3 regions of the Pontibacillus yanchengensis genome follow, and region 3 is predicted to be linked to each of the others. Evidence: riboswitches for the same ligand, from Rfam matches in the RefSeq annotation. Region 3 holds a riboswitch; each other region holds the start of a gene.
The links. A riboswitch is a leader RNA that binds a small molecule or an ion and turns the genes downstream of it on or off. The one in region 3 is predicted to bind S-adenosylmethionine.
Positions count from the first base shown of each region.

Region 1 (10,696 bases), on a different contig from region 3:
GTTCACTGTTACCTACAAGCAAATTTGCAATACGGGGGGATACAGGATCCATGACACCGCTCATAATGACACCATGCTTTTGATATCCAATACGTCCTTGATCTTGAAGGGTGGAAAGGAGACCTGGCTTTTTTACATAAATCATGCCTCATCCTCCTTATAGGAATCAAATTCTTGTTTCGTAATAGGTTTAAATCTAATAACATCCCCTGTTTTTAATAAGGTTGGTGACTCTGATTCAGGTTTGAAAAGAGGGAGGGGGGTGCGGCCGATTAACTGCCATCCTCCAGGTGTTTCTATTGGGTAAACACCAGTTTGGTTACCAGCTATCCCTACAGAACCGGAGGGTATTTTAAGTCTTGGGTTATCTTTTCTGGGAGTGGCTAATGCCTCTAGCATACCCCCTATATACGGAAAACCTGGAGCAAAGCCAATCATGTACACCAAGTAGTTCCCTTTTGAATGCAAATCTACAATTTGTTCTTCAGATAGGTTGTGATAATCAGCCACATAAGGGAGATCGGGTCCTAGTTCGCCGCCATAACACACAGGAATTTCAACTGTACGTCCAACTTCTGAATAGTTTTCCTCAAGGTTATCAAGGTATGGTTTTAATTGGTTTACTGCATGTTCATAAGGTGAGGCAGAGGTGGTTTGATTCGTTTTTGGTAAAACGAGCAATGGGTTGTAAAAGATAGTTACAGTTGTAAAGGCAGGTATGTATTCCGTGACCCAATCAAACGGATGTTGATCTAGGAATGCTACTACACTTTGTACGAGGTTATGAGTGGCAAGGGTGATTTCATTTCCTAATTCAATTACAATGGCGTGATCTCCAAGTGGAGTAAGTGTATAATTCACCATAGGCCTCCTTTATATTGATATATTAAGAAAATTCTTATTTTTTACTATGTTATATGACTAGTGTGTTTAGTTCAAATGAATAACGGAATGTAAGGTAAGGAAAGATTACTTTCCTTAAACTGCTTTTAGTAATAGGAGGTTACATTGTACTTAATCTTTATAAAAGTGTAAAAAAACCTGCTATACAATATAGCAGGCGGATAGACGTATTATTTTCGTTTGAAGCCTTCCTGTTCAAGGTAATCAATAGCCTCATTATAAGTAGGGAATGTACCGTCGAGCATTTCTCCAGCATAAATATTAAATAAACCAAAATCATAAACCAACGTAAGGGTTTGATTTTCTACATTAATAAATTCTTCTTCAAGATCATCCCATTCATCTTCTGGTAACGTTGATAAGGAATCAATGGATGCTCGTACAATATTTTTTAATTCCTCTTCTGAAAAATCACGTATATTGACCATACCACGGTCATCAGTTTCATAACCATCTACATATTCCGCATAGACAAAGCCGTTTCCATTAGGGTGTAAATGATAAACTACATTTTTCTTATCCATGACACTTTCTTCAAAATGATAATTAACTCGTCCTAGTGATACTTCTTTACGTTCAAGTTCTGGGAAATTGTCTATAATGTCTAATTTTTCTTCAAAAGTAAGCATGTTGCCTCCATAAATATGTAGTATTTTTTGTCATTATAACATTGTAATTCTTACATTCAAAATGGCAAAAAGTTTTAATTTTGATGGGCTAGGGAAAAGAATGTTCATAAATTATTGTATTGTTGTTCTTGAAGGAGGATTATGGTGGTATTAAAAGGGGTAAAATTATCTGATGTATCAAAGATTTCCATTTCACTGATACTCGGAGGGTTTGTAATTATAGGCGTTTCTTTCTACTTTTTTGCAGAATTGGCCGAAGAAGTGATGGAGAAAGAGCCTTTAATAATAGATAAACTAGCAATAAATATGATGAATAATATACAACAAGCCTGGCTTGGTAATGCCTTTGGAATGATTACGGAAGCGGGTTCAGTACTGTGGTTGTCGATAGCTTCTGGGTTGCTTTTGGTTTACTTGTTATTTATTTCTGATAAAAGTAAATGGGTAAGTGTCTACTTTTTAGTCAACATGTTAGGGATAAGCCTTTTAACAAAGGTTTTAAAATTAGCTTTTGAGAGAAAAAGACCCGATATTTTAGAAAAATACGATGGTACAGGGTTTAGTTTTCCTAGTGGACACTCTACGGGGGCTATTGTCTTCTATGGGTTTGTTATTTATATAGTGTTTATTACAAATATGAAATCAAGTGTGAAATGGATATTAAATAGTTTTTTAGGTCTACTGATTTTATTGGTGGGGCTAAGTAGAGTATATGTAGGTGTACATTATTTTAGTGATATACTTGCTGGATTTTCATTTGGACTAGCTTGGTTGCTCATATGCATATTAGCATTAGAAGTGACTTTATGGAGACAACAAAGACGGCAAAAGAAAAAGCAAGAGGCCTTATTTAGCTAAGGTTTCTTGCTTTTAGTTTTCCTTTAACAATTTTGTTTCTTCTTTCAGTTGATTTACATCATATTTTTTACCTATTTCTCGTTTCATGAACAGAGCAAGTCCTGCTAATGCTACAATTAATATGCTTAAAATAATAAGACTTTGAGGTTTTAAAGATAGCAAACTAGATCCGAAAAAACCAAATAAAAATGAGCCAGGTAAAGTACCAACAAGGGTTGCAAAGGTGTATTTCCACCACTTCACTTCAACTCGTGCACATATATAGGTAACTAAATCAAAGTTCACACCTGGTAATAGGCGTATCATCAAGACTGATTTAAATCCGTGTTCTTCAAGGTCTTTTTTCAAAGTATATAAATTTTGTTTTTTTTCGTCGCTGATTTGAATTTCTTCAAGAAAATAACGAAGAACGAGTAGTGAGAGCAATGAACCTAAAACAGTACCTGTAACAATATATAATGTACCCATATACCGCCCAAAAAGTAATCCACATGCAACAGCAATTATGGATAGTGGTATTAAAGTGAAAGGACGTATGATAAAGATTAATATAATGACAACAGGTGCCCATATACCAAAGTTTTCTACCCAACTTTCTATGTGGTCAGGTTTAATATGAAGAAACATTTTATTTACAAAGAGCATGCCACCAGCTACGACTAACAAAATAATGATTTTCCATAAAAAGCTTTTTAAACTACTGTTCACTAGAATCCCTTGCCTTTCTTAACTGGGCCAATTGAAATGTTTTATAATCGGTCTATCCCCTAAAAATGATAGGTTAAAACTATGTAAATCTATTCTTTAGTAGGGAGGACACTTGTCCTAGGGTTCTATTATGCATACAATAGGTGAAGGGTACTATACATATATTATGAAAGGAAGAGAATACATGAATAATGAACAAACCATTCAAGTAAAACAATACGAAGAATTGTACTCGATTCAAGCTGTAAAAGGCCAATCCCTGTTAGCTTCTGCATTTGAGCAAGAGGTTCCGTTGGATTTCAAGTGTCAAAAAGGGAATTGTACTCGTTGTAGAGTAGAACTACTTGACGGTGACGATATCGTAAACAATCCTACTCCTAAAGAACATGAAAAATTGGAAGAGGAATTGGAACAAGGATATAGACTTGCTTGTCAGACGGTTCCATTAAAATAATCGGTTTTTTTCTTCTAAATCACAACTTATTACAATACATAAACCCCTGACTCAACAATAGTATGGTCAGGGGTTTATTATGGGAAAAATCACTATGAGGTATTATTTTCTATAGGTAGATATTTTGCTATCCTTCACCAATTTAAGCTCTTGTACGATAGTGAGTATTATGAGATTTTAATGTGTCATCTGATCCAAATAAGAAATGTTTCTCCATGTTTGGAGAGTATTTGGAATTAATAGCTTCACGACCGACTGTTTCTGCAACTTCCCGAAGCATAGTAGGTGAAGCTCCACAACATAAACCAAAATAATTTACTCCAGCATCATAGGCTTCTTTCGCCCAGTTTGCGATTTCATAACGGTTACAGTACAACGGATCAAGTGACGTAGGGAATGTAGTTTCCGTTGGTAAATGACAAGAACAACCACCGTCAGGTAAATTGAAGAATGTTGGATGTTCTTCCGTTGTGCGATAAGGCACTGGTAAAGCCGCTACAAAACCATCGACAGTTTCTCTAATTTTATCTACAAAAGGTTGCATTGTAGCTGGGCCTCTAAAGCAGTTCATCCCTACAACAAGAGCTCCGTTTTCTTGAAGCTTCTGACAAGCTTCATCCACTTCATATCCATCTCTCATCTTATTTTCACCCATTACTCCAAGGGTAATTACAGCAGGTAAGTCGTGTTTCAGAATTTCTTCTAAAGCAATTTGGGCTTCTTCGTAGTAATAAAATGTTTCACCATTCACAAAGTCTACGCCTTCTTCTTTACACCAAGTAAGCATTTCAGCGAACATGTTACGAACTTTTTCTTTAGATTCTGGGTCCTCAGGGTCAAATAAATTTGTGTTGGAAACGTTCCCAGCTACAAGAGCTTCTTCCGTTGGATGTTCCTTTGCAACTTCTTTAGCAAGACGTATAGCTTCTCGATTTAGTGGTTCTAGTAAATCTTCTTTTCCAATAATACGCATTTTTTCTCTATGAGCATTATAGGTGAATGCTAATACTACATCAGATCCTGCATTCATGTAGTCACGATACGTTTGTTTCAATGCTTGAGGATTTTCTAATGCTACCTCAGGAACGAAAGAACCTGCTTGTAAATAACCTCTTCTTTCCAGCTCAAATAAATAACCTTCTCCGCATACTACGGGACCTTCTTGTAAACGTTGCTCAAGTGTACGTTTCATTGTTTACATCCTTTCTTTTTATCTCTTGGGTGAAGAGGGTATGAAAAAACCCCCTTCATAAGAAGAGGGTATATGTATATATGCCTCCTCTTATCTTCCAGATTTTAAGAATCTGTAGGATTTAGCACCTTTTTCAACATCGTTCGGATGAAAGGTTGCCGGGCTTCGCAGGGCCTATTCCCTCTGCCACTCTAGATAAGAGATATTCTTTTTATTTAATTTCGTAAGTTGAATTATAAAACAGAACTTTACCTTGGTCAATCGTTTTTTAACTCTTTTGAATTTTATATACAATATTAGCACGAATGTGTAAAATTATGGATGGATATAGTGGGGGTTACAATCCAAATTTGAGAGTGTAAAAGACGGTGAATCGTCTTAATTTTATAGAAGTGTGATGTATATATCATATGCAAACACCTTGGGGAGGGGAAGTTTTGGTACAACTTTTTAAGTTATTAGGGTATTACATCGTCGGACTAGTAGGTAAAAAGTCGCTCCAGTGCCACATAATAAACTTCATCCATATGTACGAGTTCATACCGTTGAATCCCTTACCAAATCTTGATAGGATAGTATTAGTAGGTAACTCTAAATAAAGGAGCTATGCAATATGGATTTTAATATATTTATGGAAGATGTTGTGACGCAAGCTCGTACGGAGATTGAACAAGCAGGTTATGAGCAATTGACTACTCCAGAAGAAGTAGATGAAGCGTTACAACGTAAAGGTACTACATTAGTAATGATAAACTCAGTATGTGGATGTGCTGGTGGAGTAGCTAGACCTTCTGCTGCACATGCTATTCATTATGATAAACGCCCTGATCACCTCGTTACAGTGTTTGCAGGTCAAGATCGTGAAGCAACGAATCGTGCACGTGAATACTTTGTAGGATTCCCACCATCTTCCCCTTCTTTTGCTTTTCTTAAAGACGGAGAGATTGTAACAATGGTAGAACGTCATGATATTGAAGGATTTGATCCTATTCAAGTAGTAGGTAAATTGCAAGGCATTTTTGATCAACATTGTGATGAAGTATAAATAGGGATGGGTCACCATCCATAAATTGAAAAAGATGGTCTATTGGCCATCTTTTTCGTCATTCTATAGGGGAAAATATTAGTTGTTAGATTATTATAAGGAGATTGAGATGTGAAAATAGGATACCGTACATTAAAAACGGCAGTTGGAACTCCTGTTGCTATTTGGTTTGCTCAAATGCTGGCTTTAACCAATTTTGCTTCTGCAGGAATTTTAACGATACTATGCATTCAAAACACAAGAAAACGTTCTATTGTAAGTGCATCTTCTCGATTCGCAGCATGTATACTTGCAATGGTTTTTTCGTTTATTATCTTTGAAACAATTGGCTATCATCCATTGGCAATAGGTATTATGCTTATTTTATTTATTCCTACCACCGTAAAATTAAAAATAACAGAGGGTATTGTCACAAGTTCGGTTATAATTTTGCATTTATATGGATCTAATGATATTAACGGAGAAACATTGCTAAATGAGTTGCTTTTAATTGTTGTTGGGATTGGCGTAGCCTTAATACTAAACTTGTACATGCCTAGTTTAGAAGGAAAACTTCGAGAAAAACAAACAGCGGTTGAAGAGAATTTTCAACGTATATTACAAGAAATTGCTGTATTCTTACGCTCAGGTGATCAGAAGTGGACAGGAAAAGAACTAACAACTACAGCGAACTTACTGGATGAAGCGAAGGCACTTGCATATCGAGATGTGGAAAATCATTTGTTACGTGGGCATCATCAGTATTATCATTACTTTCAAATGAGACAAAAGCAGTTTGAACTTCTAGAAAGAATGCTACCGTTAATCAGTAGAATTAATCAAACCTCGGATCATGCTACCATCATAGCTGATTTTTTTGAAGAATTATCTCAGAATGTTCATCCGGGAAATACTGCTGTTTTATTTTTGCAGCAGATTAAAGAATTACGTCATGAATTTAAACAAGCTGACTTGCCACAAACAAGAGAAGAATTTGAAACAAGAGCGAGTTTATTTACATTATTAAATGAGATAGAACAATATCTAGTTATTAAACGCATGTTCAAAAAGAGTGATATATAATGTTCTTGCTTATTTAGGGCAAGCTATTCTTACGAAGTCATTTAAGGAGGTATCGTAATGAAGAGCTTGCTCATTGTTGTGTTATTGGCCATGTCCCCTATATGGCCAATTGGTGAAAACCCTTCACGTGGCTATCCATTCTTAATAGTGAACAAAAGTACCAATCAATTAGCTTATATAGATGATGGTAAAGTAGAGAATGTGTACCCTGTGGCTACGGGGAAGACGAATGACCTTACGCCTGAAGGGCTACACACAATTACAGTGAAGGCGAAAGATCCATATTATCGAAAATTGGATATACCAGGCGGGGATCCAAGAAATCCTTTAGGATCAAGGTGGATTGGCTTTGATGCAAAGGGGACTGATGGTCGTATATATGGGGTGCATGGAACCAACCAGCCAAGTTCAATAGGTAAATATATATCAAATGGGTGTATCCGGATGAACAACAAAGATGTAGAATACATTTACGACAGGATCCCTATTGGTACAAAGATAGCAGTAGTGAAAACTGACAAATCATTTCAACAGCTAGCCAAAGAGTACAAGGCAATAGACTAACATAGAGGAGTGATCCTTTATGTTTTTTTGTGTTTCTTATTAGTGTGGATTTTAATTATATCGAGTATTATATTGAAGGATTTCCTTATCAGTAAATAATATATATACTAAAGCCCCCTGCATAATCAGTCTGGTTACGCATGGGTCTTTTGCTTATATACATGCTAAAACTTATATTTAATGCTTTCTTGTTTGATGCAACTTGAAGTGGAAGATGCGTTGAGTAATTGAGATCATCCTTCGTATGAAATTTTTACTTAATTTTCTACAATTGGGCAGGATAAAAGGTAGATTGAATAAAAGGAGGAACACACAAATGCTTGAAGGAAAGTCAGCTCTTATTACTGGTTCTGGTCAAGGGATTGGTTTGGAAATTGCTACTGAATTCGCCAAAGCTGGCGCGAAAGTAATGTTAAATGACATTAACGAAGATACGTTGAATGAATCTGTTAAAGAATTGACCTCACAAGGATTCAATGCTGATGGAGTTGTGGCAAATGTTGCTAAAGAAGATGATGTAAAAAATGCAATTGAGAAGACGATTGAGTCATTTGGTCGAATTGATATACTAGTTAATAACGCAGGTATTCAGCATGTTGCCCCTATTGAGGAATTTCCATCAGAGAAATTCGAATTGATTCTCGATATAATGCTCAAGGGTCCGTTCTATGGTATTAAATATGCGTTTCCACACATGAAAGAACAAGGCTATGGTCGGATATTAAATATGGCCTCCGTTAATGGGTTGATTGGGTTTGCTGGTAAAGCAGGTTATAATAGTGCGAAGCACGGTGTCATAGGTTTAACAAAAGTGGCAGCTTTAGAAGCCGCAGATTATGGTGTTACTGTAAATGCTATTTGTCCAGGTTATGTAGATACTCCACTAGTACAAAACCAACTAGAGGACTTAGCCAATACGCGTAATATCGATAAAGAAAAAGCGTTAGAAGAGGTTATTTATCCTCTAGTACCACAAAAAAGATTGCTGCAAGTTCAAGAAATAGCAGATTACTCCATTTTCTTAGTAAGTGAAAAAGCTAAGAGTATTACAGGGCAAGCTGCTGTAATTGATGGAGGGTACACGGTTCAATAATAGAAACTTAGAAAAAGGTTACCAATTGTGGTAGCCTTTTTTATTTGTTTTTACCAGGGTACATTAAAAAATAGTATGAAGAAAATGATCATCAAGATGGATAACCCATAGGTTAAGAAGGGACGTGTTCTATGTAAACTTATAAAGATATACATAATAATATAAAAAGGAAGATCCATCCACAGTTCATAGTTATTATAGAAGCTTAAGCGTTCAAACTTATAAAAAATCCAAGAAAATAGAAAAGAACCAAGCGTCCAAGCAAGAGTGTACAAGCTTCTATGAAGCCTTTTTCTTGGCATATGACTGATGTATAGAAATGTAATAGACGGTAGTACGATAAAGGAATGGATTAACGTGAGTTCTTTTGATGTAAGCCAGATGGATTCATAGCTCCATAATTGATAATCATCGACAATAATTAGGTAAAGAAGGCTCATGGAGGATACATACCAGAGCGTGTCTAAATGATGAGTGAGTTCCTTCCAATTTCCCCATTTCACAGTAGTTAATAATAAGAAAAAAGAAAATAATACATGCATGTTAGTGAATCTCCTAAATGTTTTCCATATTATCACCTAAAAAATGTATAGTTATATCCTCGTCACTAAAATTGGTAAAATTTTACTAGATAAAGCTTGATGGTTGTTTTGGTATAGCATTAAAAAAGCATTGAATTCTTTTGGAATTCAATGCTTTTTAACCATGATTAATTTATTCCCATCATTGCAAGTAAAATAATGGCGATAGTGGCGATCATAGGGATAAATAATCCTACTACAAATACGTCTTTATAAGAATCTTTATGTGTAAGACCTGTTACTGTAAATAACGTTAGTAAGGCACCGTTATGAGGTAGGATAGAAGCTCCGGAAGCTACGGATGTAATTCTATGGAAAGCTTCTAAACTTAGGCCTTGATCAACAGCAATATTATAATATTGTTCCCCTAGTGCTTCTAGTGCTATTCCCATACCACCAGAGGCTGAACCTGTAATCATAGCTAGAAGTTGGACTGCAAATGCTTCTGAAAAATAAGGGCTTAGAGGGATGTCGAATATTAATTCCTTCACCGTTTCAAATCCTGGTGAAGCTGTAACAAGAGCACCAAAACCTACGGCAGCACTTGTATTAACAGTTGCCATTACGGATCCAGAGGCCCCGCCATTAATAGCGCTAATAAATTCTTTATAATCTTTAAAGTTAAATACCATTACTAAAATAATCCCTATTAATAATGCAACAAGAATACTCAAATCTTCAAATACATTTAGGGTTACAACAACTGCAATTAATGGAATGACAGATAGAATCCAGTTTGGTAGCTCATCTTCGTTAATCTCATTTACTTTATTATCCCCTTGTGGTTCAGTGAACGTATCTTCTTTTTCATCGAGCTGTTTTTGACGAAATTTTAAATAAAAATAACCACCTACTGCCATGATTAGTCCAGCGACAACTCCTAGGATAGGAGCGGCCATTGTATTCGTATCAAACGTGTTGATAGGAATAATGTTTTGGATTTGTGGCGTTCCTGGTAAGGCAGTCATGGTAAATGTGAATGCTCCGAGTACGAACGTAGAAGGGATTAACTTCCTGGAAACATTTGCTTGTCTAAACATAGCCACAGCTAATGGATAAACTGCAAACACAACTACAAATAAACTAACGCCACCATACGTTAAAATAGCTGCAGATAAGAGCATTCCTAAAATAGCTCTTTCTTTGCCAATCAAGCTGGTTATTTTGTAGGCAACGGATTGTGCAGCGCCTGTATCCTCCATTAACTTACCAAATATCGCACCAAATAAGAAAATAGGAAAGTAATCTTTCGCAAAGCCGACGAAGCCCTCCATATAAGTGCCGGTGTATGATTCTAATATGTTCATGCCACTGAGCAGGGCAACGATTCCAGACACAAGTGGTGCAATCCAAATGATTGACCAACCTAAATATGCCAATAACATTAACAGGACAAGTCCAATGATTATGCTGAGCATGTGGTTTTCCTCCATCATTATTCAATAGTCTTTTTTACTATGTCCAAGATTAATGTTTTTAGTTAAACTGATTTTTATCTCAGAGGTGAACTGTAAAATTAAAATACATCTTAAGTCGTATGAAGATTTATAGCTACAGACTGTACTAAACCAAGCAAATCCTGCTTATGGTGTATATAGAAATAAACA
Region 1 is NZ_WMEU01000002.1:490,188-500,883, forward strand. It holds gene GLW08_RS09605 (biotin-dependent carboxyltransferase family protein) at 1-145, opposite strand, end outside; gene pxpB (5-oxoprolinase subunit PxpB) at 142-864, opposite strand; gene GLW08_RS09615 (hypothetical protein) at 1,074-1,532, opposite strand; gene GLW08_RS09620 (phosphatase PAP2 family protein) at 1,674-2,390, shown strand; gene GLW08_RS09625 (VTT domain-containing protein) at 2,403-3,098, opposite strand; gene GLW08_RS09630 (2Fe-2S iron-sulfur cluster-binding protein) at 3,283-3,552, shown strand; gene GLW08_RS09635 (homocysteine S-methyltransferase family protein) at 3,695-4,744, opposite strand; SAM riboswitch class I at 4,832-4,946, opposite strand; gene GLW08_RS09640 (BrxA/BrxB family bacilliredoxin) at 5,358-5,789, shown strand; gene GLW08_RS09645 (aromatic acid exporter family protein) at 5,901-6,851, shown strand; gene GLW08_RS09650 (L,D-transpeptidase) at 6,909-7,415, shown strand; gene GLW08_RS09655 (3-hydroxybutyrate dehydrogenase) at 7,732-8,508, shown strand; gene GLW08_RS09660 (hypothetical protein) at 8,559-9,050, opposite strand; gene GLW08_RS09665 (GntP family permease) at 9,218-10,507, opposite strand.
Region 1: another riboswitch for S-adenosylmethionine. It lies ahead of GLW08_RS09635 (homocysteine S-methyltransferase family protein); the one in region 3 lies ahead of metK (methionine adenosyltransferase).

Region 2 (10,696 bases), on a different contig from region 3:
ACCTAATGCAGTACTTAACACAATCTGCACCTTATCAATAACCTGGTTAAATACAGGTAACATCTCATTAGGAACAGTTTCTTTAATCTGATTAATCTTATCTGGATCCATCAATACTTGAGGATCTTCAATTGCTTTCACAGTGTCTAGCTGAGAAGTTTGACCAGAAGAAATCGATAGACTTTGCATTTCATTCGTCATAATGCGATTCATAATCGCCCCCATAATCGATACGCCAATGGTTCCTCCTGCTTGGCGGAAAAACTGCGAAGCCGATGTGGCTACACCTAAATATTTATAATCAACAGCATTTTGCACGGTTAGCGTTAAAACTGGGAAACTAAGTCCTAAACCTAATCCGACAATCATCAAGTTTCGAACCGCTCCAATTAATGTAGTGTCTACATTCATCTGGGACATCGAGAACATCCCTATTCCCATGATAAGTAGTCCTGCAATGGCAAAAACCTTATATCGCCCTGTTTTCGTAATCAGTTGACCACCTACTGTACTCGTGATGACCATACTAAGCATCATCGACATCATGACAAATCCTGACTTCGTAGCCGATATGCCCATAACGCCTTGAATAAAGAATGGCATATACATAATAGCACCAAACATGCCCATCCCCATTAATAGTCCACTGACATTTGAAATCGTAAAAATACTATTTTTAAACAAGTGTAGTGGGATCACAGGATTTTTCGCTCTCTGTTCCACATAAACAAATACACTTAACGCCACTACAGACCAACTAAACAGGCCAATAATAACTGCAGAATCCCATGCATACGTTTCCCCTGCCCATGAAAAAGCCAATAAGAGAGGTGTGATGGTTGAAGCTAAAATGATGGCACCAAGGTAATCGACCGTTGTTTTTTCGTCTGATTTGATGTTCGGAAACATTTTATAAATCATAATAAAAGCAACAATACCAAACGGCAGGAAGACCCAGAATACCCAATTCCACTTAAAGGTGTCTACGATATAACCACCAAGGGTTGGTCCAAAGACACTGGAAAGTCCAAACACAGACGCCATTAATCCTTGCCAACGACCGCGTTCACGTGGTGGGAATAAATCTCCGATAGCTGTGAATGCCGTGGACATAATCATCCCGCCTCCAAAGCCTTGAATTCCACGATAGATGATTAATTGATAGATATTCACGGACGTTCCACATAATAGCGCTCCAACAATAAACACACCTATTCCGACTAAAATAAACGGTTTTCTTCCATAGGTGTCGGAGAGTTTACCAACTAGAATAGCTGTAAGACTCGTCGTTAACATGTAAATGGTAAAGACCCAACTAAAATAGTCCATCCCCCCAATATCCGCTACAATGACGGGTAACGCTGTGCCGACAATGGTTTGGTTCAATGCGGCGAACAGCATCGCTGCCATAATGGCAATCATAATGGTCACTTTTTGTCTGTGTTCAAGATGCTCCACGTTACTCCTCCTCACTGCTCAGTAAACTATAAATTCGAATAAGTTCTTTGAGATCTTCTTTTGACAATGGCTCAAATCGTTTTTGCATATACTTCTCACGTATGCCCTCTAAATGAGTAAGCACTTCACTACCTTTATCTGTAAGAGCTAATACAATAACTCTCCTATCACTCGTCGATCGCTCCCGTGTAATAAGCTCCTTCTCCACCAGTCGATCTGTAACAGAGGTAGCGTGACTTTTGGATACATTCAGCGTAGAAGCAAGAGTCGATACATTTTGATTACTTGATTCATTTATTATACGCAAAAAAGCAACATCACTACTGGTAAACCCGTCCCCAAGCTGTTCGTTCATTTCTTTCCTAAAATCTCTAATAAACATGCGCATGGTAACTTCCAGCTCAGAAATCAGCTTCATTTTCTCTTGATCCAATCACAAACTTCCTTTCTCGATATATTCACTCCATTAATAGTACACCTGGTTAACTATTTTCGCAAGATATATATTTAAGAGAAAGGGAGGAGCACGGGGTGCGCGCGTTAAGGTACCTCTGAATTCCGCGCTCGCTCCTATTTCAGAAAAGTCGCCCCTATTTCGAAATTGTCGTTCCGTTTTTCCTCTTTCTCGCCAAAATGTCGCTCCCAAGCTCTATTTCACCTCCCTCCCCTCTCAGAAAGTTGCTCAACACTCCCAACCTCGCTCTGAATCAACAAGAAAGAGAGCAATAAAAAAACCACTCAACACGAGTGGTTTCCTACCTTTACACACGCCCCAAGCCTCTCACTCATCTTGCAAAAACCCAAATTCGAGTTGATACAAGAAATGTTGTCGCTTGGAGGGGGATGTTCGGTATTCTTCCTCGAGTACTTGCTCGAGGAGTCGTTTTTTTGTTTCTTGACTCAGATTGGAATGGTGAACACGACCTCGGACTTCATGTAAAAAGTCAATATACGCTTCATACGATTCGTCGTATTTCTCTGCGATTTCTTGCTTAATCTTCTTGGTTAGCTTCGGACTTGCTCCTTCTGTTGAAACAGCGATAGTCAGTTTACCTCTTTTAATACTAGAAGGGATGATGGTATTTCCAGACGCGGCCCGATCTGCTCGATTTACTAATTGATGATCAGCTGCTTCCTTGCTAATCCATTCATTGACTTCTATGCTGTCTGTCGCCGCAATAATCAAAAATGCTCCAGCCAGATCACTCGACTCAAATGCCTTTCGTTCCACGTTAACAGCACCTAACTGTTCAAGTGCTTCAATGGACGGATCCACTGACTGGGCCACAACATGGATACTTGCACCTGAATCTTGTAGACCAGAAATCTTCCGGTAAGCTATGGAGCCCCCTCCTACAACGAGCACTTTCTTATTGGCAAGATTCAGCATAACCGGATAGGAACTCATGCACCTATTGCCTCATACACGCGATCTCGCAAGACTTCACGAAGGTTAGGATGATAGCCAAGATAGTTACATAGAATGAACGGTTGAGGAGAGGATAACTCTTCAATCGCTTCTGTCATTTCTTGCATGAGAATGCCCGTAAATAACAAATAAGGTACTACGAATACACGTTTAGCCTCTGAAGCTTTTGCTTGTTCTAACCCCTCAGCAAAGGTCGGATGAGCCGCAGCAAGATAGCAGGTTTCTACCTTATGTAGGTTGGTTTTTTGTTTTACATAGGATTCAATCTCTCGGAAATTTTCCTTGACTGCTTCATCACTACTTCCTCTACCTACAAGTAAGATCATATCGTCTGTAGTGGGCTCCGTTCCCTGTTCATGGATACGTTCTAGCAAAATATCAACAATGCGCTCATGCACACCAAATGGTGCCCCATATTGGAACTGAACCGATGGGTGGGCTTGTTTTATAGGCTCAAGTTCATCTGGAATATCGTGCTTTGCGTGATTAGCAGAAAGTAACAGTATCGGTATTACCGCGACCTTCGTCGCACCTTGTTCGATACATGCCTGCACACCTTCCTCAATGGTAGGTTGAGCTAGCTCAAGGAAGCAAACCTCTTGTATTGGTTCATCAATGGTTTCCATGCATTGCTCAATGAATGATACCGCCTGTTGTCTTCCTTTTGCTACACGACTTCCATGACATACATATAGTACAGCTTGCATTGCCGACCTCTCCTTAGTTCACATTTGCCGCTACTACTTGTTCATTTTGCTCCTCTAGTAGCTTCTCATACCAACTAATGCTTTCGCGGAATCTTACAACTTCTCCTACGATAATCATACTAGGGTTTTTGACTTCGTCTCGTTCCGCATCCTCTGCAATAGTTGCTAGTGTTCCTGTCGTCACCTTTTGCTCGTGTGTTGTTCCCCAATGAATCAGGGCAACGGGGGTTGAAAAGCTACGCCCATACTTCGTTAATTGATCAACGATATATGGAAGATTTTTCACTCCCATATAAATAGCTAATGTATCGATTCCCTTTGCTAGACTTTCCCAGCGCAGCTCTTCTTCCTCTCCTTCTTTCTGATGACCAGTAACAAATGCAAAAGTAGAGCCAAGTTCACGATGGGTGACTGGGATACCAGCATAAGCAGGTGCTGCGATTCCAGATGTAATGCCAGGGACGACTTCAAAATCGACGCAGTTTTTGGCTAACGCTTCGGCTTCTTCACCGCCACGTCCATAAACAAACGGATCGCCCCCCTTTAATCTAGTAACCACCTTACCTTTACGAGCGTGCTTCACCAGGAAGTGATTAATGGTATCTTGTTGTAATGCATGATGATTCGGAAGCTTACCACAATAGATCAGCTCCACATCTTCTTTGGCTTGTTCCAGTAACTCTGTGTTAATAAGGCGATCGTATAAAATAACATCTGCCTGTTGGATGCATTTCAGTCCCTTGACTGTAATAAGGTCTGCATCCCCAGGTCCAGCACCTACAAGATATACCTTCCCCATCTAATGGCCCCCTTTATGATTAACTCCTTCTTATTAGATATATTGTTGCTCGCGTAAATATGCAATAATTTGATCACTACATGCTTCCACTGAGTCGTTCTCTGCATCCACTACAATCTCTGGTGATTCCGGTGCTTCATAAGGAGAATCTATTCCAGTGAAATTTTTAATTTCCCCTTGTTTTACTTTCTTATATAGCCCTTTTGGATCTCGTTTCTCGCATTCAGCTAACGAGCATTTCACATGAATTTCGATGAACTCATCTTCTTCAACAAGTTCACGCACATCATTTCGATCTTCCTGGAAAGGGGAAATAAAAGCTGTAATGGCAAATTGGCCACTATCAATAAAGAGTTTGGCTACTTCGCCTATTCTTCTAATATTCTCCTTGCGATCTTCTTCGCTAAAACCAAGGTCTTTATTCAAACCATGGCGTACATTATCTCCATCAAGGACAAAATGCTGGATGGATTCATCAAATAGCTTTAAAGATACAGCATTGGCAATGGAGGATTTACCTGCACCAGAAAGGCCTGTAAACCAAAGAATGGCACTTTTATGTTCATTTTTACGATGACGAAGATCTTTCGTGATAGTAGATGCATGCCAAGTTAGGTTTCGTTCTTCACTCATTACTCTTTTCCTCCTGTTTGGACCGCATCCTGTTTCATCCCTTTGATTAATGTTTCGACTACCTCTGGTCTACTAAATTCTGGAGGTAGTTTTTCTCCACGTTGTAGTTTTTCTCTTACTTTTGTACCTGATAGCATCATATGATGTTCTTTATCATGTGGGCATGTTTTGTTAGAGGCCATTCCATCACACTTTTTGCAATAGAAGCTATGTTCAAAGAACAACGTCTTAATGCCTAATTCCTCTTCGGTAAAGTTTGAGAATATTTTTTGTGCATCATAGGTTCCGTAATAATCGCCTACTCCTGCATGATCTCGCCCGACTATGAAATGGGTACATCCAAAGTTTTTACGTACCAATGCGTGGAATACAGCTTCTCTTGGCCCGGCATAGCGCATCGCTGCAGGAAAGGCACTTAAGTACACTCGATCTTCAGGATAATAGTTTTCCAAGATGACTTCATAACTTTCCATCCGCACATCAGCAGGGATATCATCGGATTTAGTTTCGCCTACTAATGGGTTTAAGAATAGACCATCAACTATTTCAAGAGCCGTCTTTTGAATGTATTCATGCGCACGATGAACAGGATTTCTTGTTTGGAATCCTACAATGTTTTCCCAACCTTGTTTTGTGAAATAGTTTCTTGTTTCAACAGGGTCTTTATAATATTGTGTGAAGCGCCCCTTCGGTGTACGTTTGATTAATGTAATCGGACCACCTACATAATGATCAGGACGATCATACACCTTTTTCACCCCAGGGTGTGCAGCATCTGTTGTTTGATACACATATTGTGCTTCTTTCGATTTATCCGGTGAAAAGATCGAATTCACGGTTAGCACACCGTACACATCCCCTTGATAGACGAGGCGGACCTCATCTCCAGTGCTCAACGTATTTGCCTTCTCTTCTGTAACCGGAAGAGTAATCGGAATACTCCATGGAAGCCCGTTCTCTAGTTTCATATTCTCAACGACAGAGTGATAGTCTGCTTCTTCTAGAAAACCGGTTAAAGGGCTATACCCGCCAATGCCAATAAGCTCTAAATCACTTAATGCAATCGCATCTAGTTCGATTTCTGTTTGGATATGGGAATAAGAATAGTCTGAATCCCATCGATTAATTAATGTTCCTCCATGTGGTACGCTCTTTGTCATTTTGTAACCCTCCAATAATTAGTTAAATGCCACTACCTTGTTCATTAATCATTGCTTTTTCTTCCCGTACTGTCTTAATAAGATACAGCGACCCTACTGTTGCCAAGAACATGCTTCCAATGGCTACAAGGGAATACATATCACTTTCTAAAAACAATTTTACTAATCCATAAGAAAAGACTAAGGAGAATACGGGGGATACGGCCCACACCATTAACATTCTCTTGATAATGCGCTTTTTGAAAAGGATTTGGCCACTTTTCCCAGCTCCTACTCCCATAATGGCGGATGTAGTAATTTGTGTTAGAGGGACTGGAATCCCTAAAATAGATGCCGCTATCACAAGACCCGCACCGATACTTGTAATGGAACACCCTTCAATTAAGGAAAAACGGGTAATACGCTTCCCATTCGTTTCCAGCACCTTGCCTCCAAACAAGAGAACACCAAGCGCTACAAAAATCCCACCAACTACAGTGCCTGTATTCATAGAAAGTACCCCTGCACCAATTAGAGGTCCTACCGCATTTCCTACGTTATTCATGCCTGCTGCCACTGCTTCGAGAAATCCTGCACCAATCAAGATAAACGTGAATCGTTTTTGCCAATTGGGTTGATGGATTGCAGTAGAATGATTCTCTAAAAGCTTTATACCTTTTGCAGACAATAGAGCTATCAAGAAGGCACTAATCGGAACCAAAATCCAAATCAATAACAGAAAAAAAAGTTTTTCTACGAAGAGAATTTGACTGGCAATACCGACTCCAATGACAGCCCCGACTGTTACTTCACTAGTCGACAATGGTATGCCTAGCATATTGGCGATAAATAGGGACATGGTAGCTGAAAAGAGAATAATTAACACAACTTTTAGGTTGATAATGGAAGAAGGGATCACTCCACTTCCGATCGTTTCCGCAACTTCCTGACCACCAAAAGAAGCTCCTAATACAACACCGACACTACATAGAACAAGTGCTATTCGTTTTTTCTTGATAGCACCAGAACCAAACGTGGTCCCCATTGCTGCTGCTGCGCCGCTTGCCCCTATGTTCATTGCAAAAAACAGTGCTACTGCAATCGCCAATACTGTCATGGATAATCTCCTTATCTATTACTCTAAGAATCGGAATGAAGACCACATTCCGTTTTGTCTGTGTTAGCCCACCTCCCAGCTCGTGAGTCACCGGAATCGGTAACTTTAGCCGTGCATACAGAACAGCCTATACTTGGGTACCCTTGCTCATGTAGTGGATTATATGGCAAATCTTCTTTACGCACATAGTTCCAAATATCTTGCCAAGTCCAATGAATTAACGGACATACTTTTACGGCTTTAAATTTATCATCCTTGTTTAGAAAATCCGTAGATGCTCTAGAAGGAGACTGCTCTCTTCGCAAACCTGAAATCCAAGCTTCCTCTTGGGATAACTCCTTCTCTAGAGGGATAATCTTCCGAATGTTACAGCACTTATTCGGATTTCTCTCCCATAAGGCTTCTCCATACTCTTCTGCCTGTTCATCAAGTGTAAGATGAGGCTTTACCATTTTGATCTGTAATTCAGGATAGCGCTCCTTCACTCTATCAATCAGTTCATATGTTTCTTTAAAATGAATTCCTGTATCTAAGAAAATAATTCTTGCAGTCGGCTTCACTCTGGCAATCAAATCAATCATGACCATTCCTTCTACACCAAAGCTACAAGCATATACAATATCATCACCGTAATGATGATAAGACCATTCCAACACTTCTTGCGCTCCTTTTGTAGGAGTCATAATATCGAAAACGGGCTTCTCACTAGTTTCCCAATTGTCATGCGTAACTGTTGTCATTCCATCAACCTCCTAACGATTGACCAGGATAAAAATAGTGCTTTACACAAACGAAATCTGCCTCCCCATTTTGGAAAGGCAGATTAACAAGCAATGTTGCCTTATCTTCCAAAATGATGGTCATTTTGCTGGAATTAGCACCTTGCTTTTGTAAGCAGGTTGCCGGACATCTGCGGGCCAGTTCCCTCCGTCACTCCTGATAAGAGTTATGTTCTAAATGGATATCCCAAGTTAATTCATCGGGATTGTAGGCTTTAGGGGTAAAAAAATATCGCCTTTTCATCTTTAGCGTTTGTTCCACTATATGATAAAAGCAATAGGTTCTATACGTGTTTATTATAATTTTTTGAATACTCGTAACTTTAAAGCATTTCATAATAGATGTCAATATAGTACATGTGAAAAATGAAGAAATGTGCAAGCGCCTTACCTCATAATAATCAAAAAACATCCCCAGCCTAATAAAAAAGCGTATAGGTAAAAATACCTAAACGCTGCATGTTTTTTATATTATTAAGGTCCCCACTCCCCAGAGAAGGAAGAAACTTACGATAATGGTAATGTTGGAGACAGTACCAACAAATTTACGATCATAATCAAATTCAACCGCATAAGGCAACACAGAAGCTGACATAGGAAGGATTAGTGCAATAAGTACTGTATATTTAAACATACTCTCAAAAGGTAAAAACACAAACATTAAAATCCCTATTCCTAGTCCAACTACGTATCTTAGAGAAAGTAATTTAATAATTTGGCTACTAGATCCTTTTGCGAAAGAGAAGTTTAAGTAGATACCAAGCAGCAATAAAGATAACGGCATATTAGCAACGGATATCGTTTCTGAAACCTCAATGATAACCGAAGGAATGGTCACTCCTGTAAAATTTAATGTACATACTGTCACGTATGTGATTAGTGGAACGGATTTGGTTACTTTGCCTACCACATGCCTCAAATCTTTTCGCTCACCTGCATCAGAATAAATGCTGCCAATCACATAAATAACACCAAATACGATCAATGCATTTCCAAAATCAAACATCCCAAAGTATTTTAATCCTTCTTCCCCCCAAATCGCCTCAACGAGCGGGAACGCAAAAAGTCCAATGTTAAAGCCTGGCGCCATCATGGATAGCATTCCTTTTGTGCGCTTTTCTTCGTTTTTAAAGAGAAGTAAACCCAACGCCGCTTGAATCAAACCATATACGATGGCTATTACAATTAACAGGATTAATGAGGAATCGATTTCAATATCATGAAAGGTGACGATTAATAACGATGGCAGAGTCAGATTAAAGATAATCCTTGCTAAACCTTCACCATCTTGCTCTTTAATTAAATTTGTTCGTTTTAAGATATATCCAAGTGCGATGATTAAAACTGAATATAAAAACTGGCTGTTAAAGCTATCCATTTATTCGTCTCCTAACTGATATACTATTCCAATTCATGCTTCGTACATTTTTTCCTATTCATTACCATATCATATTTGTCATACATGTAGGGCTAATTCAAAGGATGATTCTAAAACAACATAACACAACGCCCACTTTAGACGCAGATGCCGCGGTTATTTAAGTCCGCAAAGATTGATAGAAAAAAGTTATGAAACATAAGAGGCATAATCTTGAAGATTTGAAGTTGAGAGAGTTTGGGGGGAATGGGGTGTTTCCATTGCATTGATAGGAGAAAAGAAAGGCCGGGAAATAGTTAGCTTTCCTGCGGCACTACACGAGGCAGGACGCGAGTTTTTCCCAGGCAACCTTTATTCCATATTAAGGTGTCGGAAACATCACGCTTAATAAAAGTATTTACCTCGAACTCAAGTCTTCAAGAGAATGGAGCGATTCTGGCACATCATCCACAATAGTTAACAAAGTCTCCTTTTACATTTGGATATAGACAGAGATTTAATTGCGTATCAACTTTCATCCTAAACATGTAAAAAAAGAACTACCTTCATGTTTCATCTCCTAGCCTCATACAATCTACAAACAATGCCACTTTACCACGGAAGGGAAGTGAGCCTAATTAGTTGGAAGCATAGGAAGCAACACAACCAAATGATTCAAGAAATGAAGAAAAGTATAAAGGAAAATAAAGTAAAAGAAAGCCTTGTTCCTACTTCCCCCTCACCTCTATCACATGATGAAAAAGACATCATCACTTATATCTCACATAAAACGAACCAATATAATAAAGACAATGTGACTCGCACGGCAGCATACCTGAAATTTTATCAAGAGTACCCTGAGATTGAGTGGGCTTTGTTAGCTCATTTAGTATCTAGAAATTCCGGATGGAATATGACTGATTTAAAGGGTGAATGCTTGCCCCACTTACTATCCGAACAAGAACAGGTAGACTTTTTTATGTTTCTTGAACGAGGGAATTGGTTGATTTTCCAAGATGCATACCCTCAATTATTGCTTTATGAGGAAAGCAAAAAGCAGCACAAACCATTATTTCATCTTCTGCCAGCAATGAATATCTCTTCTTTCATGGAAGCAAGTTGGCATTTTTTTTGGTACCGTCCTTCCAAAACGATGTTAACCTACGCATTGATAACAAATGAGCAACACTACATTGAAGATAGATTGGTGCAATCTCAACAAATACAGAAAAACGTGCTTGGTACGATAGAATTTAAACTTCAAGACTTGTTAAGTTT
Region 2 is NZ_WMEU01000004.1:128,080-138,775, reverse strand. It holds gene GLW08_RS13255 (DHA2 family efflux MFS transporter permease subunit) at 1-1,458, opposite strand, end outside; gene GLW08_RS13250 (MarR family winged helix-turn-helix transcriptional regulator) at 1,460-1,891, opposite strand; gene GLW08_RS13245 (NAD(P)-binding protein) at 2,240-2,866, opposite strand; gene GLW08_RS13240 (sirohydrochlorin chelatase) at 2,863-3,594, opposite strand; gene cobA (uroporphyrinogen-III C-methyltransferase) at 3,608-4,393, opposite strand; gene cysC (adenylyl-sulfate kinase) at 4,427-5,026, opposite strand; gene sat (sulfate adenylyltransferase) at 5,026-6,186, opposite strand; gene GLW08_RS13220 (inorganic phosphate transporter) at 6,209-7,282, opposite strand; gene GLW08_RS13215 (phosphoadenylyl-sulfate reductase) at 7,306-8,022, opposite strand; SAM riboswitch class I at 8,121-8,228, opposite strand; gene GLW08_RS13210 (AEC family transporter) at 8,528-9,439, opposite strand; gene GLW08_RS13205 (DUF2515 family protein) at 10,089-10,696, shown strand, end outside.
Region 2: another riboswitch for S-adenosylmethionine. It lies ahead of GLW08_RS13215 (phosphoadenylyl-sulfate reductase); the one in region 3 lies ahead of metK (methionine adenosyltransferase).

Region 3 (10,696 bases):
TCTTGGAACAATTCATTAAAGTCAGCGTCTTGCCTGGCATCAAAAGGGTCTAGCGATTTTAAATGACTGGGTACGTGAAACGTTGCTGCTACTTTTCCAGGATTGGCACTAAGCAAATAGATGCAATCGCTCATAGCAATGGCTTCTCCAATATCGTGCGTAACGAGTAGGGACGTTTTGTTGTACTTTTTTAATGTATTAGCCACTAAGTTCTCTAGTTTTAATTTAGTTTGATAATCAAGAGCTGAGAATGGTTCATCCAACAAGAAAATGTGCGGGTTTGTGATGAGTGTCCTTGCCAATGCTGCTCTTTGGCGCATTCCACCAGAAAGTTGGGAAGGATAATCCGTCACAACCTTGCCTAGCCCCATATCTTCTAAAATATGAATGGCTTTTGCCTCTATCTCTTGCGTAACATTTCGTTGGATATGTGGACCTAGTAATACATTTTGTTGGATGGTTTTCCACGGAAACAAATAATCTTCTTGGAGCATATAACCAATGGTTGTTGATTGTTTGGAAATAGGAGAACCATTAACAAATACGTTACCTTCTGTAGGTGCTATTAATCCAGATACAATGGAGAGAATCGTGGATTTTCCGCACCCACTTGGTCCTAGAAATGATACAAAATCTCCTTCTTCAATAGTAAGGTTTATATCTTCTATAGCCTTTGTATAGCTCGAAGTAGTGAAGTATTGATGAGAAATATTTTCTAAGGTAAGGAAACCCATGATTCTCCCCCCTTATTCATTTATAATCTTCTCGGCTATTTCTGTATTTACTAACGTCGAATGATCTACATCTTTAGGAAGCTCTCCTGCTGCATCCATAATGTCTTTCAAGTTGTTCCATTCATCTTGATCTAGTATTGGGTCTAGTGCATAAGAACCTTGGCTTTTATAGCGATCCACCACTGTTTCAATTAATTTAGGTTCTGTATCTTCAAAATATGGTTGGATAACATCTGCTATTTCTCCGGCACTATGGTCTTCCACCCAGTTCTGTGCTTTGTATAGCGCACGAGTGAATTTTTCCATATCTGCTTTGTTTTCGTTTATAAAACTATCCTTTGCCATAAAAACAGTGTAAGGTACATGACCAGATTCTGTTCCAAATGAAGCTACAATATGCCCTTTACCTTCTCTTTCAAAAATACTTGCTGTTGGTTCAAATAGCTGAACGTAGTCTCCTGTACCTGAGGCAAAGGCACTTGGGATATTGGCAAATTCTACATTCTGGATTAAATTTAAATCATTTTGAGGGTCAATCCCTTTTTGCTTCAACACATATTCTCCAACCATTTGAGGCATACCACCTTTACGCTGACCTAGGAAGGTACTGTCGTTTAGGTCCTCCCATTCGAAATCAAGCTGTTCTTCCCTTGCAACGAGGAATGTACCATCTGTTTGGGTGAGCTGAGCAAAGTTGATAACGGGATCACTTGCACCTCTTGCATACACGTAAATAGATGTTTCAGAGCCTACAAGGGCTACGTCAGCACCATCTGACAATAAGCTGGTCATTGTTTTGTCACCACCCCATGTCGTCTTCAAATCCACGGATAATCCTTCTTCTTCAAAGAAACCTTTTTCTAATGCTACATATTGAGGGGCGTAAAATATGGACCGTGTTACTTCGGCTACTCGAATATTTGTTGGTTCATTGCCACAAGATGCGAGTGGGAATAGAACCATCAGAGCTAACGAAAAATATAGAAGCAGACGCATTTTTTTCATTCGAGGTCATCCTCCTGTAAGATAAGTATCAAAAGCTATGATAGCTTATGCTCTTGTGCAAAATGTGTGATTGCCTAGAAAGGAAGTATAGTTATGAAAGACGCTACAATTATTTCAAAGCAACGCTACCCATCTCCTCATCCCAGGTTAACGGTATCGCTTGTTACATATTGGAGTGATGGGTTACAAGTGAAGGGTTTTATGGTAGAGCCCAATGATGGGGAGCAATATCCTGGTTTTCTTTATCTACGTGGGGGGATTAAGAATGTTGGAAAGGTTCGAATAGGTCGAATCATTCAATTTGCTTCCTATGGATTTGTAGTATTTGCTCCCTGTTATCGAGGTAATATGGGAGGGGAAGGGAGCGAAGACTTTGCACTACGGGACCGCTTAGATGGTCATAATGGAGCTAGGCTTCTTTTTAATCACCCTCAAGTTAATGGAGAGGTCAATGTGTTTGGCTTTTCAAGAGGTGGGGTTATGGCACTCTGGACGGCTTTGGAGGTTCCTAATATTCACAAAGTTGTATGCTGGGGTGGAGTAAGTGATATCGAGCTTACGTATTGGGAGCGTGAAGACCTTCGTAGGATGTTGAAGCGAGTCGTAGGAGGTACACCTAATAAATACCCAGAGCGATATGAACAACGAACGCCTTTATCTAAAATGGATGAGATCGAGAGTCCTGTTCTCCTTATCCATGGAGCGCATGACCAAAATGTATCGGTGGAACATTCTGAAAAGCTAGAAGACGTGCTGCAGCGACAGGGGAAGCCTGTGACGAGTTGGATTTTTCATAATCTTGATCATTATTTTCCTCCAGCCATTAATCGACGTACCGTGAAACAGCTAGCAGAATGGCTTAAAGAATAAAAAATGGCTAACCCTTTTTTGGGCTAGCCATTTTATATAAAGGAGATGAGGGAGTAAATTTGGTGTTACTTATATGTTGGGCCAGCGTTACGAATTTTTTGGCTAACCCCATCAAATTTGTTGAAATTCTCATGGAATTTCTTAGCTAAATGTTTTGCTTTTTCTTGGTAGTCTGATTCATTCTTCCATGTTTTCTTCGGAATTAATACATCATCTGGAACACCAGGACAATGTGTAGGGATATTAAGACCGAAGATGTCGTCTATTACAGTCTCGCTGGAATTTAATTCACCTTCTAGAGCAGCTTGAATCATAGCACGGGTATAAGAAAGCTTCATTCGACTTCCTTCTCCATATGCTCCACCAGTCCACCCTGTATTAACTAGGTACACATTTGCATCAAACTGATCGATTTTTTCACCTAACATCTCCGCATATGTGGAAGCATGTAATGGTAAAAATGGGGAACCAAAACAAGTTGAGAAAGTAGCTTGAGGGGATGTCACACCTCGTTCTGTTCCAGCTAGTTTACTTGTGTATCCACTTAAAAAGTGATACATAGCTTGTTCTTTTGTTAGCTTACTGATCGGTGGCAGTACCCCGAAAGCATCAGCTGTTAAGAACACAATTGTGTTTGGATGTCCAGCAATACTTGGCTGAACTATGTTATCGATATTTTCAATCGGATAAGCAGCACGTGTGTTTTCTGTTAAAGATGTATTTTCGTAATCAGGTTCTCTTGTTTCTTCATCGAGGACAACATTCTCAAGGACTGAGCCGAATCGAATGGCATCATAAATCTGTGGTTCTTTTTCTCGACTTAAGCTCACACACTTTGCGTAGCAACCGCCTTCGATATTGAAGACTCCACGATTCGACCAAGCGTGTTCATCATCGCCTATTAAGCGACGGTGCGAATCGGCTGATAAAGTAGTCTTTCCTGTTCCAGATAGACCAAAGAACAAAGCAACGTCACCCTCTTGCCCAACGTTGGCAGAACAGTGCATTGGTAGTACATCTTGTTGAGGTAGTAAATAGTTCATGACAGAGAAAATGGATTTCTTGATTTCTCCTGCATACTCGGTACCACCTATTAACACGATACGGTGTTTAAAGGAAACCATGATAAATGCTTCAGAATGAGTACCATCAACTGCTGGATCTGCTTTGAAAGTAGGAGCAGACACAACGGTGAATGCGGTTTCATGATTGGCAAGTTCCTCATCCGTTGGACGAATGAATAATTGTTGTGCGAAAAGATTATGCCATGCAAATTCAGTTAGGACATGAATGGGCAGGCGATATTGCTCATCAGCACCAGCAAACCCTTTAAAGGAATAAATCTCATCCTGAGCTCCGAGATGGTGCATTACTTTTTCGTATAAACCTTCGAAAACTGCCTCAGAAATAGGCTGATTCACACTACCCCAATCAACCTCCTCCTCGGAGGTTTCATCTTCTACGATAAATTTATCCTTAGGGGAGCGGCCTGTGTATCGACCTGTTTCCGCCTGGATGGCTCCTGTTGCTGTTAGTCGCCCTTCCTTACGAAACAATATTTTTTCTACTAATTCTGCGACAGAAAGGTTTTTCATAACTGTTTCCTGTACAAACAGATCAGTCAGCTTTGACTTTTGATTTACCGTACTCATCGAACAAAACCTGCCTTTTTAAAATAATGGGAACATCGTCATGAAGACGAGAAAAAGCAAATAAAGGTAAAAACTGAGTGGACTCTAAAATAATACAAACATAAAAATGATGAGAGTCACAAGTCGTTTTTAATGTAAGAATAGTATAACACATTTATCTCATTAGTCCACACTATTTATATAATTCAAACTTTATGTTTACATTGATTTGAATATTGGCTTTAGCTAGTGGTGTTTTGCTTTGTATCTCCCGGGAAAATCCCCACACTAGTTGACATACCAGGTCCAAAACGTTATGATTGTTCGCGAACGGAAACTATCTTATCCTGAGTTGGTGGAGGGACAGGCCCAAGGAAACCCAGCAACCGTCACTGCATATAGTGAAATGGTGCTAACCTGATGCAAGGTATTGACCTTGAACGATAAGAGCGAAAGGACCCTTTCCCTTTGCTCAGTAACGGGAAAGGATTTTTTATTTTACTTTAGAAAAGTTCCCTTTCTTAAAGGAATATTGTAATAAAAAAGGTAACGACTTTTACTGGAATAGTGAGACGTCGTATTTTTCTAATGCAAAAATGCACATGCATTATTTAAAGACTTCTTTAAGTAATGTTTACACTTTCTGCTTCTTTTTATATATGCACATTGTTTACCAAACGATTATATTATTATTCATTATATCTAGGTTTGATAGCTACTGTTACTTAGTAGAGTAAGGAAGAAATAAAGGTTTGTTTCTTATAAAGTCAGCTGGGTGATGAGTTCCGTGTCAATTCATTGTTTTAAAGGAGGAGTTTGAGGGGATGGCTGCAAATCGCCGCTTATTCACATCAGAATCTGTTACAGAAGGACATCCAGACAAAATTTGTGACCAAATTTCTGATGCGATTTTAGATGAAATATTAAAAAATGACCCAAATGCACGAGTTGCTTGTGAAACAACTGTAACCACAGGCTTAGTATTGGTTTCCGGTGAAATTTCAACGAATACCTACGTTGATATTCAATCCATTGTGCGAGATACCATTAAAGAGATTGGCTACACGAGAGCAAAATTCGGCTTTGATGCTGAAACTTGTGCTGTATTGACTGCTATTGATGAGCAATCAGCTGATATAGCACAAGGGGTAAACGAATCATATGAAACTCGTGAAGGTCAAATGACGGACAAGGAAATTGAAAATATTGGGGCTGGAGACCAGGGTCTTATGTTTGGATATGCTAGTAATGAGACACCTGAATATATGCCATTACCAATTTCTCTAGCTCATAAATTAGCCAAACGATTATCCGATGTTCGTAAGGATGAAACACTAGAATACTTACGTCCAGATGGAAAAACGCAGGTAACAGTGGAATATGATGAAAACAATCAACCACTTCGAATTGATACCATCGTCATTTCTACCCAGCATCATCCGGAAATCACATTAGAACAAATTACAGAAGATCTTAAAGAACAGGTAATCAATCCCATTGTTCCAAAAGAATTATTAGATGACAAAACAAAATATTACATCAATCCAACGGGCCGTTTTGTAATTGGTGGACCTCAAGGAGATGCAGGTCTTACAGGGCGGAAAATTATCGTAGATACGTACGGTGGATATGCTCGTCATGGTGGTGGTGCTTTTAGTGGTAAAGACGCTACCAAAGTAGACCGTTCTGCAGCCTATGCCGCGCGCTATGTAGCTAAAAATATAGTAGCAGCTGAACTTGCGGATTCTTGTGAAGTCCAGCTTGCTTACGCCATTGGAGTTGCTCAACCTGTATCCATTTCTATTAATACGTTTGGCTCAGGTAAGGTATCTGAGGAAGCCTTGGTAGAAGCTGTTCGAAACATCTTCGACCTACGTCCAGCTGGTATTATTAAAATGCTTGATCTGCGCCGCCCTATATATAAAGATACGGCAGCATTCGGTCACTTTGGTCGTACAGATGTAGAATTCCCATGGGAAAAAACCGATAAAGCTTCAGAATTAATGGAACAAGTAAGGAAATAAACTCAAAACTGACCTCTTCTTTTGGAAGGTCAGTTTTTTATATGGGAAAAATGTTTAATGAAAGGACTTGATTAGGAAGGGATAAAGTCTAGCTTTAAAGTACCTACTGAAAGTATAGAACCTAGATATTTTTTAGCTATTCGTACCACTTAAAAATAGGCACTTTCGCTCTAGTTTGTTATAACTTTGTTTTCCCACATAATGCTTTTGTGGTAAACTTAAACAGGAATGTGACCAGAAAGAGAGGATCCTTCGTATGTGTGGTTTTATTGGAGTTATACGACATATGCCTTCTCCTTTAGATGAAGAGGGGAAGCAGAGATTTAAACAAAGAAATGATATTATTACCCATCGAGGACCAGATGATGAGGGATATTACCATGATGAACATGTATCCTTCGGTTTTCGTCGATTAAGTATAATAGATATTGAGAGTGGCCATCAACCGCTAAGTTATGAGGATGAACGGTATTGGATGGTTTTTAATGGTGAAATTTACAACTATGTTGAATTACGTGAGTCTCTTCAAAAAAAGGGGTACACGTTTGAAACAGAATCTGATACGGAAGTCATTGCGGTGATGTTCAGTGATCAACGGGAACAAGCTTTTTCCTACTTGCGTGGCATGTTCTCTATATTAATATGGGATAAGCAAGAACAAACCCTATTTGGTGCACGTGATCCATTTGGCATAAAGCCGTTATTTTATAGTGAACAAAATGGGGAGACATATTTTGCTTCTGAGAAGAAAAGTATTACGCTTCTACAGGAAAATGAGCTTGTCAATACGGAAGCATTACAGCATTATTTAAGTTTCCAATATGTCCCCGAACCATTGACGCTAACAGATGGCATACATAAGGTGGAGCCTGGATATTATTTCGTTAAAAAACCAAGCGAATCCATCGACTTCCATCGTTATTTTCATGCCACGTTTACACAGGTATCAGGGGAACAACAGAAATGGATTAAGCAAATTCAGGATGTCCTATATGATTCAGTTAATGTACATATGCGAAGTGATGTACCTGTAGGATCTTTCTTGTCAGGTGGAATTGATTCCTCCATTATTGTTGCGATGGCACGTGAATTTAATCCCAATATCAAGACCTTTTCTGTAGGGTTTGAGCGAGATGGATATTCTGAGGTGGATGTAGCAAAAGAGACTGCCGATAAACTCGGTGTAGAAAATATTTCGTACACTATTACACCTGAAGAATATATTCAAAAGTTACCAAAAATTATGTGGCACATGGATGATCCACTGGCCGACCCAGCATGTGTACCATTGTACTTTGTGGCCCGTGAAGCAAGAAAGCATGTAACAGTTGTCTTATCGGGTGAAGGTGCAGATGAACTGTTCGGTGGATATAACATTTATCGTGAACCAGAATCCTTGAAAATGTTTGATTCTATGCCAGGCACTGTTAAAAGTTTGTTAGGTCGAGTAGCGAAGATATTACCTGAAGGCGTGAAGGGTAAAAGTTTCTTAGAACGTGGAACTACTCCGTTAAAGGATCGCTATATTGGTAATGCGAAAATGTTTGAAGAAGCTGACAAAAATTCAATCCTGAAAGATTATCATCAGCATTCAAGCTATCAATCGTTAACAGCAGATCTTTACAGCCAAGTTGAATCAAATCATCCTGTAAATCAAATGCAGTACATTGATATGCAGACGTGGCTTCGTGGGGATATTCTGTTGAAAGCAGACAAAATGACGATGGCGAATTCACTTGAACTACGAGTGCCTTTTTTAGATAAAGAAGTATTTAATGTGGCACGTGAGCTTCCCGTAGATATGAAAATAGCAGAAGGGACGACGAAGTCCATTTTACGAAAAGCGTCCCGTGGAATTGTTCCAGACCATGTACTCGATCGTAAGAAATTAGGCTTTCCTGTTCCCATTCGTCATTGGTTAAAAGATGAACTATATGATTGGGCTAAGCAGCTTATACAGAACAGTGAAACGGACCACTTGATTGAGAAAAAAGTCATCATGCAATTGCTTGAAAATCATGTACAAGGGAAAGCTGATTACTCCCGTAAAATTTGGACGGTTCTCATGTTCATGCTTTGGCATCAAATTTATGTAGAACGAAAATATTCCATGAAAGACTTAATGGAAGAAGATAAATCAACAAGCAAGCTATCCATTACTTAATGGAGATCGCTTGCTTGCCCATTTGCACCCAGGCTTCTCGGAAGTCCGAAATGGGTGCTTTTTTCTTTTGCCCAGATAACGGGTCATTAAAATAAATAGATTGACTATCATATCCAGTTACTAAAACGGAGTGTTCTTTCATTGTGATACTTTGTTGTCCTTGAGCTGTATTCCATGTTTCAAAGTATTCTTCAGGTAATTTCTTATACAAAGTATTTGTAATAACCCAGACGGGACGCTTTTCGTTTAATTGCTCTAAGATTTGGAAAAAAGAGCCACCGCTAAAATCATGTACACGTTCCTTGCTTACGTATTGTGCAGTAAGTTTTGCTATCGGCTCATGGTAAACTCCATATCCTGGTTTACTTAGATTATACATGCTGCCTACAAATCCTTTATTCGGATTTCCAAATGATACCTCGCCATCATTTTCACTGTATGGTGTAGTATCCTTTGGAACTTGTTTGGCAAGGTTCATCTTATCCACATCTTTATCATGGTATTGAAGCAACATGCTTAATGATGTGACTTCGCACCCTCTTGGTAACTCGGGATACTGATTAGAGGTAGGAGCTGAGAGCCGAATCTGATCTGCTAAATGATACTGATCAATAAGTGGCACAATCGGCTCTAATTCTTCTGCACTCAAACTGTTTGATGTAACGTGCTCTTGATTTGAACTAAACCAACTTTTGACTGTCGGCATCCAAATATTTTGGTTTTGCTGAAGCGTAATGGTACTTAAGGCTAAGGAAGAAATCAAAAATAATAAACTATACCCTTTTAATAGCTTTCTATAAGGCTGCTGTACCCTTTGGAACAAGGAGAAGACAATAAGTATCGCACTCATGAGGATTGTACTAATCGTTAATGTTCCTAACATCGATTATGGTGCACCTCCTTGTTTAGATTGTCCAGGTAATGAATGATATAGCAGGAAGATTAATCACTTAATGTTCTCAGTAAAGAAAATATAAGTTTTGGCTCTACATGTCTAGCTCCAGCGCACAGCTTCAGGCAGCAACATCGAACCAACCCATGCCCTGTGGTCGGCAGTTTGTACGTCGCTAGGCGGGCGCTTTCGCTTTTCTTTACTTTCGTTGTAAGGATTTATAGTATTGCCCTTTTTCTACATATTCGGTTCTGATTCGGTCCATCTCCTTACTATCTTCATCGGTCAAATTTCTTATTACTTTAGCAGGTCGACCAAATGCAAGTGTATGTGGAGGAATTTTTTTATTGGGAGGAACTAGACTCCCTGCTCCAATAAAAGCTCCTTCCCCTATCTCTGCACCGTCTAATATGGTAGAACCCATTCCGATAAGTGCATTCTTTTTAATATAGGATGAATGAATCATAGCTTGGTGACCTACCGTTACTCCTTCTTCAATAATTAATGGCATGTTGGGACTTTGGTGGAGAAGACTTTGGTCTTGAATGTTAGTTCTTTTTCCGATATGTACAGGGGCAACGTCACCACGAATCACCGTTTTAAACCAAATGCTCACTTCTTCCTCAATGGTTACATCACCCGTAACGACAACATCATCGGCAAGGTATGCCGTATCATGAATGTGTGGTAATTTTCCTTTGTATTCGTATATCATTTGAATCCTCCTTTAACATATGGTGTTATAAATAGTATAACAAAATCTTCTATTTCTAGGGGAAGGAAGCGATTGACATGAAACAAATATTAGCAGAACAACCGAAGGCAACGATTGTAATTGTACATGGTGCTTTTGAACATTCGGGGCGCTATGAATGGCTTGCTAACCGCTTTTGTGATGAGGGGTACCATTGTATATATGGCGACTTGCCTGCTCATGGAGAACATGATGGAAAGAAAGGCCACATTGACTCGTTTCAAGAATACGTAGCTACCATTTCAAAGTGGGTGGAACAAGCTGATACGTTTGGATTACCTATTTTCTTGTTAGGTCATAGCATGGGGGGATTAGCTGTGATTCGAACACTTCAGGAAAAGACCTTGCCTATTGAGAGAGTGATTTTATCCTCACCGAGCCTTGGGCTTACCTTTAATCCACCAAAGCCTTTAAAGGTAATCGCTTCTGGATTGAATATACTAGCACCAAAAATAAAATTCAAAAGCAAAATGTCTTCAGAACTTGTAACAAGGGACCCTATTGTAAGAGCGAATGATGAACAAGATGAATTGATTTTAAAGAAGGTTTCTGTAAAATGGTTTAGTGAACTAAATAAAGGAATGAAAGTCGCTTTTGAAAAAATAAATAGCTATCCAAACTT
Region 3 is NZ_WMEU01000013.1:20,984-31,679, reverse strand. It holds gene GLW08_RS20570 (ABC transporter ATP-binding protein) at 1-734, opposite strand, end outside; gene GLW08_RS20565 (ABC transporter substrate-binding protein) at 747-1,739, opposite strand; gene GLW08_RS20560 (alpha/beta hydrolase family protein) at 1,833-2,609, shown strand; gene pckA (phosphoenolpyruvate carboxykinase (ATP)) at 2,675-4,261, opposite strand; SAM riboswitch class I at 4,580-4,690, shown strand; gene metK (methionine adenosyltransferase) at 5,065-6,264, shown strand; gene asnB (asparagine synthase (glutamine-hydrolyzing)) at 6,521-8,428, shown strand; gene GLW08_RS20540 (C39 family peptidase) at 8,421-9,311, opposite strand; gene GLW08_RS20535 (gamma carbonic anhydrase family protein) at 9,520-10,035, opposite strand; gene GLW08_RS20530 (alpha/beta hydrolase) at 10,113-10,696, shown strand, end outside.